One region of the Streptomyces uncialis genome, then DNA from elsewhere that is predicted to be linked to it. Evidence: riboswitches for the same ligand, from Rfam matches in the RefSeq annotation. Region 1 holds a riboswitch; the other holds the start of a gene.

Region 1 (4,203 bases):
GTCTCCGAACGGATAGGGAGGCTGTATGCCCGGGGTGAGTACCTGCTTGTACCTGCGCCGGACCGGCGTCCGGGCAACCCGCAGCGCGACACCGCGAACCCGCCCCCGCCGGATCCCGTCGGGGCGGGGGCCACTGGCGGGGGCCCCCGGACGCGGAACGGACCCGCCTGGGTCGAGGCAGGAACGCGTGCTCCGACTTGGCGGTGCCCGGCTGTGCGCGCTACCGCCCCCCCTGCCCCGCGGATACGGAGCTTGCCTGCGGAAGAGGTGATTCAGCCATCTGGCCACATCAGCAGGACCGTTCACCCGACGACGCTTCCAGCGAGAGAGAGGGACCACCGGCCCCGGAGGTTGCCTCACCCCGCCATCCGGCTCACCTGCCTCACCCACCTCATCTGCCTCACCTGTTCAAGGGGACCGGCGGAACCTGCGGCAGACACACCACGTCGGCCCCACTACGCGGGGACGCTCCTCGCTCCTCGCTGTGCTCGACCGCCCGGCCCAGAGCGTCGTCGTCGTCCGGGGCCCGCCCCGCCCTTGCCTCCTGGGCTGTTCGACGGCCAAGAGGCACCGCGAGGGCCGTATGGGTCAGGTCTTGCTGCACCGGCCGTCAGGTATGGAGGAATCGGCGGATCGCGACCGCTGACTCCTTCGGCCTCCGTAGATGAGGCCAGTGGTCGGCGTTCAGTTCGACCAGGGTGGTGCCGGGGCGTCGGGATGCCATCTCGCGGGCCTGCGTGGTGGGCAGCACGGTGCTGGCCGTGCCGTGCAGGAGCAGCGCGGGGCAGTGTGAGCCCAGCCATTGGTGCCAGTGGTCGCCGAGCAGACGGGTGTCGGAGTCGATCATGTCCGTGGGGTGGGAGCCGAGCCGCCACCCGTCGTGGTGCGGTCGCAGTCCGTTTTCCAGCAGGGGTGTCAGGGAGCCGCAGGCGGCCAGGAGTTCCTCGCGTGTGGGGGCGGAGTACGGAATGCCGAGCAGGACGGACAGCGGGACGGGGTTCACGATGGGCAGGTACGCGGGCCCGTCGATGTTGATCAGTGCGCTCACCGCGTCGGGGCGGGCCGCGGCCAGGTAGTAGGCGTTGACGGCACCGAGGGAGTGCCCGAGGACGGGCAGGGGCTGATGGCCCAGGCCCAGGTGGGTGAGCAGGAGGTTCAGATCGTCGAGGTATCCGGTCCGGTCGTACCGCTTCGCCCGGTCGGAGTCCCCGTGCCCTCGCTGGTCCGGTGCGACCACCCGCCACCCGTCGGGGCTCAGGTCGCGGGCGAGGTCCGCGAAGTCGGCTCCTTCGCCGAGGTGCCCGTGCAGCGCGAGCAGGGGCCGTCCCTCCGCCGGCCCGAAGTCGAGACAGGAGAGACGCCGCCCGTCGGGAGTGGTGAGGTGCTCGCGTACGGGTTGACCCGGGGCTGGTTCGGTGGGCATGGCTTCACCGTAGAGAACGTTCACACGGGACGTGCCACCATTTTTCCCCGCCAGGAACGCCCCACTGCGCGAGTACGCCGACGAAGTCGAGCGCGTATGCCTCTTGTACTGGGTGGCAGCTTTTCGAACCGCGGTCGTCGTCGTGGGAGCACGTACTTGACCGCGTCACCGTCCGCAGCCGTGCCGGAACGCCCGTCGGGCCGCCTGTGAGGGTCGGCCCGGCGGGCGTTCCAGGGTGGCCCTTCGCCGGGTATCGGTCGGTCGATACCCGGCGTCGCTGTGCGGTCGGCCTGGGGTCGGATCCAGGCCGGGGTCACTGCGGGCTCTGTGCCTCCGGTGTCTCCGGCAGTCGCTGCTCGGCCTTGGGGCCCGGCTTGGTCTTGACGAACTTCAGCCCGATGACGCACAGGATGATCCCGCCGAGGAACACGATCTTGAGCGGGGAGGTGGGCTCCTCGCCGGTGATCATGGCGTAGAGGACCGTCAGGGCCGCTCCGATGCCGATCCAGACCGAGTAGGCCACGCTGATCGGAATCCGGATCATGGCGTAGCCCAGGCCCGCCATGCTGAGGGCAAGCCCGACGAAGAAGACGACGGTGGGGACCGTTTTGCTCAGCCCGTCGGAGAGACCGAGGGCCGTGGCCCAGACGGCTTCGAACACGGCACTGATGAGAAGGATGACCCAGGACATCAGCTGACCGCCTTCAGTCCGACGACGCAGCCGACGAGACCCAGCAGCAGGAGTACTCGCGCGGTGGTGGCACGCTCCTGCCCGGTCGCCATGGCCCAGACGGCGGTGAGCACCGCCCCGATGCCGACCCAGACCGCGTACGCGGTCCCCGTCGGCAGACTCTTCATGGCGAACGCGAGACCTGTCATGCTCGCTGCGAGAGCAACCCCGAAGATGATGGTCGGGACGGGGCGCTTGAAGTTCTTGGACGCTGACAGTGCTGTGGCCCAGACGGCCTCCAGCACTCCTGATACGACGAGAATGAACCACGCCATGACGGAACTGACCTCCCAAGTGGCCAGTCTTGTCGCTGAGCGGGTACTGATCCGTCGTCCGCAGGCCCCGCGGGGGCCTCATCACCTGTATAGCACAACGGAGTGGCGCCCTGGTGAGCCCGTTCGAGGCCAGGAGCGCGTGCTCCTGGCCACCCAAGGTGATCGCCCGGGGCGACCGCCTTGGCCGGCGGAAGCGCCGGCGCCGCTGCTGAGGCCGTGGTGGCCTGGTGGCCCATGAGCCGCCCCGGCACGCTCCGGCGCGGCAGCCCCGCGTCACGCCGAGCCGGACCGGTGAACGCCTGGTCGCGTGAGGTACGCCGTCCGGTCATCCGGTCGGGCGGCCCGCTGCTCCGGCGACGACAAGGGCGCGGGCGGTCTCCTTCAGTGCGACGCGGGCGGCAGGGGTTCCGGCGGGGGTGTCCCAGTAGGGGTGGGCCGCGATCCGGGCGGACAGGGCCAGAAGCCGACGGCGGGACGCGGCCGCACCGGTGCCGGTGACGGCCGTGTCCGCGAGGCGCCCGTACGTGACGTACCAGGCGATCTGGCTCTCCAGGAGGTCGGCAGGGAAGCTGTGCTGTTGCGCCATGAACCAAATTAGATCGCATGTTCGATTTGCATGGCAAAAGCGCACCCCCTGCCACCTGCCGTGGTGAAGGTTGAGTGGCTCCTCGAACGTTGAGTGCGATCGGCGCGGCGCGGCGCGGTCGGCGGTCATGGCCTACGCACACTCCGCGCGAGGCGGTCGCCGCAGGTGTCCTCGTGCTGGGTGAGCCTGTTCAACGCGGCTGTGGCCGGGACCGGCACCGATCCGGCCGTGCAGCATGCCTGCGGTCTCGGCGGTGAGAGGACACCTGTTTCGCGCCGCCGCCGAAAGCCAGGTCCTGGCCATCCTGCGCAACCGGGAGCCGGAGAAGGCGTTCACCGAGATCGCCGCGCAGCGCGAGATTCTGCGGAATCAGCACGAAAGGGCCTTCTCCTCGGACAGGCTGGAAGCCGACGAGCGGGCCGCGCTCGCCTACAACTGTGTGGAGCGGGTCGCAGCCTCCACGAACCGGCTGTCGGCGGCCTCCTGACCAGCGCGGGGGACGGTTCGAACAGGCAGGGGGAGAGTCCAGCTGGGAGGGGTGCCATGCAGGGGGCAGGCGGCGGATCCGGACGGCGATGCTCACCGGCCGGGTCCCCGCGCCGGTCCGGTTCCCGCAGCCGGGTTCCCTCCCACGCCTCTCAGCGGAGCAGCAACCAGGTAGCGCCCCCCACCGTGCCGCCCCCGTCCCCGTTCTCCCTGCCCACCCCTGACGAGGAGTCCACGTTCAGGGTGTTCATCGCCATCCGCACCACCGACATCCCGAGAAAGCCGCCTGGCGAAAGGAAGCACGATGCCCCCTGACCTGACCGAACTGGCCCGTACAGGACGTGTGCTGGAGGAGGCGCGGTCCCTGCTGGAGGCCGACCGCGCACGCCTTGAGGAGCGGTACGGCCCGTCACCGTACGGAGATATCGCCGCCGGGAGCCCGGACCAGACCCTGCGCGGCATCAGGGACATGTCCAGCAGCGTGTCCGACGCCCTTGAGAGGATCGCCCTGGCCGCCGGCTACTCCGTACTCGGCTTCGACCAGCGGGCCGACCGCGCGCTTCGGCTGGCCCGGATGACGCCCGTGTCCATCCCCTCCGGCGCGGACCGCATGGCCCGCCCGCTCGGCGAAGCCACCGTACGGGCACTGGAGATGATCCGGGACCTCGGCCTCTTCCCCGGCGAGACCGCGATCGCGATCGAC
Region 2 (4,203 bases), 3.0 Mb from region 1:
ACCGCCGAGCTGAGCGCGGACGAGAAGAACGCCATCAGCCACCGCGGCAAGGCGTTCCGCGCGCTGGTCCCCGTCCTGCGCGAACTGCTGCCGTAGGGCGGGAGGCGGGAGGCGGGAGCCGCCACCGCGACGGTCCGGGCCCCGCGACACCCCCGGTCCGCGCCGGGCCCCGGCAGCCGGAAGGCCCGGCCTCCCTGGTGCTCGATCGGGAGGCCGGGCCTTCGTCCGGTGCGGCCGGAGGGACTCGAACCCTCACGGGTGTTACCCCACTGGGACCTAAACCCAGCGTGACTGCCAGTTCCACCACGGCCGCGTCCGCGCGCCCATCGTAATGGCCCCGGGCCGCGCGCCGGAGGGGACAGGGGACGTCACAGACCGAGGTCCTTGATGATTTTGGCCACGTGTCCCGTCGCCTTCACGTTGTACAGGGCCCGCTCGACCTTGCCGTCCTCGTCGACGATCACCGTGGAGCGGATGACCCCCGTCACCGTCTTGCCGTACAGCTTCTTCTCCCCGAACGCCCCGTACGCCTCCAGCACCGAACGGTCCGGGTCGGCCAGCAGGGTGACCCGCAGCTCCTCCTGGTCACGGAACTTCGCCAGCTTCTCCGGCTTGTCCGGCGAGACACCGATCACGTCGTAGCCGTGCCCGGCGAGGAAGTCGAGGTTGTCGGTGAAGTCGCACGCCTGCTTGGTGCAGCCCGGGGTGAGCGCGGCCGGGTAGAAGTACACGATGACCTTGCGGCCCTTGCGGTCGGCCAGCGAGACCTCGTTGCCATCGGCGTCGGACAGGGTGAAGGCGGGGGCGGTGTCGCCGGGCTGGAGTCGCTCACTCATCGCCGGTCTCCTCACGGGGGTGCGGGGCCGCGGGCCGGTCGCGCCCGGGGCCGATTACACAAGGGAGCGTAATGGGGGTGCCGTGGGGTAGGTCGCGCGGGAAGCTGACAGACTGTCGACCGGACGGAAACACGGAATCACGCAAGCACGGACGAGGCGCCCGGCGGGCCAGCACCGCGGCGGCACCCCGTCCGCCCCACGCCTGACACGAGCACGGAGGCAGCACGGTGCCGGAGACATCGGATACCAGGACCCCGGCGCAGATCGAGGCGGACATCGAGCGCCGCCGCCAGCGCCTCGCCGAGACGCTGGACGAGATCGGCGTACGGGTGCACCCGAAGACGATCGTCGGGGACGCCAAGGCCAAGGTCGCGGCGAGCGTCGACAACACCCTCGGACGCGTCTACGTCGGCGCCAACCGGGTGCTCTCCCGGGCCAAGGGCCAGCTGGTCTCCGACGAGGGCGCGCCCCGGCTGGAGCGCGTCGTCCCGGTGGCCCTCGTCGTCATCGGTCTCGTGGGACTGATGGCGTACAGCGGTTCGCGCCGGCGGGGCGACTGACCGCCGCGGCGGGGCGGCCCGGCGTCCGGCGTCACCCGGACGGGCGTGAGTGCCCGTACGGACGTACGGGCCACCCCACCGGCGTACCCGGGGCACGGGCAGGTAGGTTCAGGGCGTGAGCGCCAACAAGGACTTCAACACCTCGCCCGACAAGCTTCCGATCCGGATGCTGCACGACCGGGTGCTCGTACGGCAGGACACGGCCGAGGGCGAGCGGCGCTCCGGCGGGGGCATCCTGATCCCCGCGACCGCGGCCGTCGGACGGCGGCTGGCGTGGGCCGGTGTCGTCGCGGTCGGACAGAACGTCCGTTCCGTCGAGCCCGGTGACCGGGTGCTGTACGACCCGGAGGACCGCGCCGAGGTCGAGGTACGGGGTGTGGCGTACGTCCTGATGCGCGAGCGCGATCTGCACGCCGTCGCCGCCGACCGTTTCGAGGGCTCCGAGGACTCGACCGGGCTCTACCTGTAACCCGTGGCCCCTGCTGGCCGCGGTGTCCGGTGCGGAAACCTTTCGGTGGCAAAGAGGCTGGTGACCCCTGTCACCAGCCTCTTTCCCGTTCTTTGCTACGGTGGCAACCACCCCGACGAGACGCGCCGTACCGGGACACGGAAAGACGACGCACCCCCTGTTTATCCGTCATGGAAACCACGGAGGTGCCGATCATGGCCTGGATTCTGCTCATCATCGCCGGCGTGCTCGAAGTCGGCTGGGCGATCGGGATGAAGTACACCGAGGGCTTCACGAAGCTGTGGCCCAGTGTGTTCACCATCATCGGGATCGCCGCGAGCATGGTCCTGCTGGCGCAGGCGGCGAAGACCCTTCCCATCGGGACGGCCTACGGGGTGTGGGTCGGTATCGGCGCGGGTGGGGCGGCGATCCTCGGCATGCTGGTGCTGGGTGAGCCCGCGACCGCCGCGCGGATCTTCTTCATCGCGCTGTTGCTGGTCGCGGTCGTCGGTCTGAAGGCCACGTCCGGCCACTGACCGCCTTCGCTTGCGCTTTCGAGCTCCTGGGCTGGACGTTCTCCGTTCAGCACAGGGGCTCTTCGGTTTGCGGGGGGTGCCTTCGCCTGCGCCTGCGGGTTCGCTGGGCTGGGCGTGCTTGTTCCTGTGCGGTCGTTCGTGGGGTGCGCGGTTCCTCGCGCCCCTTGGGTTGCGCCTCTCGCGGTTCCTGTTCGGGTGCGGGTTGTCCTTGGTTGCTCGCGCGGTTCCTCGCGCCCCTGGGTGGTGCCCCATTACGGTTCGCTCTTCGGGTGCGGGTCGCTCTCGTTGCGCGGTTCCTCGCGCCCTTGGGTTCGCTGGGCTGGGCGTGCTTGTTCCTGTGCGGTCGCTCGTGGGGTGCGCGGTTCCTCGCGCCCCTTGGGTTGCGCCCCTTGCGGGTTCCGTTCGGGTGCGGGTGGTCCTTGGTTGCTCGCGCGGTTCCTCGCGCCCCTGGATGCTGCCCCATTACGGTTCGCTCTTCGGGCGCGGGTCGCTCTCGTTGCGCGGTTCCTTGCGCCCCTGGGTACTTGGTGCTGGGTGTGCTTGTTTCTGGGCCGGTTCCCCGCGGGCCTTTCGGGGCGCGGGGAACCGGTTTGCGTGCTGTTGGGTTACTGGGTGGTGGGGAGGCCGGGGCTGGCTCCGCCGGTGGGGGTGCCGGTGGTCTCGCCGGTGGTCTCGCCCGTGCCGCCGGTCTCCTCGCCGCCGGTCTCACCGCCCTCGCCGGGGCCGGGGCCGCCCCCGGAGGAGTCACCGCTGGTGCCCTCCGTGGCACCCGGGCCCGGGGTACCGCCGCTCTGCCCTTCGACCGTGCCTTCCGCGCCGCCCTCACCGGGGTCGGGCGACTGCCCCTGCCCCGGCGACTGGCCGCCGCCGGACGAACCGGAGCCGGTGGTCGTGCTCGGGGTGTCGGAACCGCCGGGCTGCTCCTGCTCCCCGTCGTCGCCGCTCGGGCTGCTGCTGCCCGGGTCGGGCGAACCGTCCGTGCTGTCGGGCGTACCGCTGGGCTCCGTACCGGGCAGCTCCAGCCGCCGGTCGGAACCGTCCTGCACCCGCAGCTCGAACTCCTGGGTCTCGGTGCCCGCGAGCGCGGCCTTCGTGTACTGCGCCCAGATCTCCGCCGGCGGCCCGCTGCCGCTGATCCGCGGCTCGCCGAGCGCCCCGAACAGCGGCTGCTGCTTGCCGGAGTCCGGGTCCTGCCCCATCACCGAGACCACGGTCGCCAGCTCGGGGGTGTACGCCGCGAACCAGGCCGCCTTGTCCTGCTCGGCGGTACCCGTCTTGCCCGCCGCGGGCCGCTCGGCCGCCAGGGCCGCCCGTCCCGAACCGTTCTCGACGACGTTCCGCAGCACCGACGTGGTGGTGTCGGCCGCCTCCCGGCTGATGACCTGCTTGGTCTGCCGCTTCGGCAGCGCGATCTCCTTGCCGTCCTTGGTCAGCTTCATGACCATGACGGGGTCGCCGTGCTTGCCGTGGTTGGCGAGCGTCGCATACGTCTCGGCCATGTCCAGGACGCTCGCGGTGGCGGTGCCCAGCGCGACCGACGGGGTCGGGTGCAGGTCCCTGGTGTCCTTCGGCATCCCCAGGTCGATCGCGGTCTGCTTGACCTTGTCTGAGCCCACGTCCACGGCCATCTGCACATACACCGAGTTGACGGACTTGTCGGTGGCCTCCTGGACGGTGACCGGGCCGTAGCTGACCTGGTCCTGGTTCTGCGGCGCGTACCGTCCGCCGTTCCAGCCGACGACCGGACGCTCGCTGGTGCCGTCGTACACGGTGTTCGGGGTGACCGGACGGCCGTCCTGGGTCACCGAGTCGTGCTCGGCGGC

Evidence for each region. Region 1 has a riboswitch for guanidine ahead of OG711_RS37865 (DMT family transporter). Riboswitches for the same ligand answer to the same signal wherever they lie in the genome.
Region 2: it holds a riboswitch for guanidine, as region 1 does, so the genes downstream of both, OG711_RS25115 (DMT family transporter) here and OG711_RS37865 (DMT family transporter) in region 1, are expected to answer to the same signal.

The regions. Positions count from the first base shown of each region.
Region 1 is NZ_CP109583.1:9,041,523-9,045,725, forward strand. Features, by position in the region: gene OG711_RS37855 (alpha/beta fold hydrolase) at 611-1,423, opposite strand; gene OG711_RS37860 (DMT family transporter) at 1,737-2,114, opposite strand; gene OG711_RS37865 (DMT family transporter) at 2,114-2,428, opposite strand; guanidine-III (ykkC-III) riboswitch at 2,447-2,510, opposite strand; gene OG711_RS37870 (hypothetical protein) at 2,754-3,014, opposite strand; gene OG711_RS37875 (hypothetical protein) at 3,268-3,501, shown strand; gene OG711_RS37880 (hypothetical protein) at 3,805-4,203, shown strand, end outside.
Region 2 is NZ_CP109583.1:6,015,376-6,019,578, forward strand. Features, by position in the region: gene rdgB (RdgB/HAM1 family non-canonical purine NTP pyrophosphatase) at 1-96, shown strand, start outside; tRNA gene OG711_RS25095 (tRNA-Leu) at 230-313, opposite strand; gene bcp (thioredoxin-dependent thiol peroxidase) at 369-836, opposite strand; gene OG711_RS25105 (DUF3618 domain-containing protein) at 1,064-1,396, shown strand; gene OG711_RS25110 (GroES family chaperonin) at 1,563-1,865, shown strand; guanidine-III (ykkC-III) riboswitch at 1,960-2,020, shown strand; gene OG711_RS25115 (DMT family transporter) at 2,060-2,380, shown strand; gene OG711_RS25120 (transglycosylase domain-containing protein) at 2,986-4,203, opposite strand, start outside.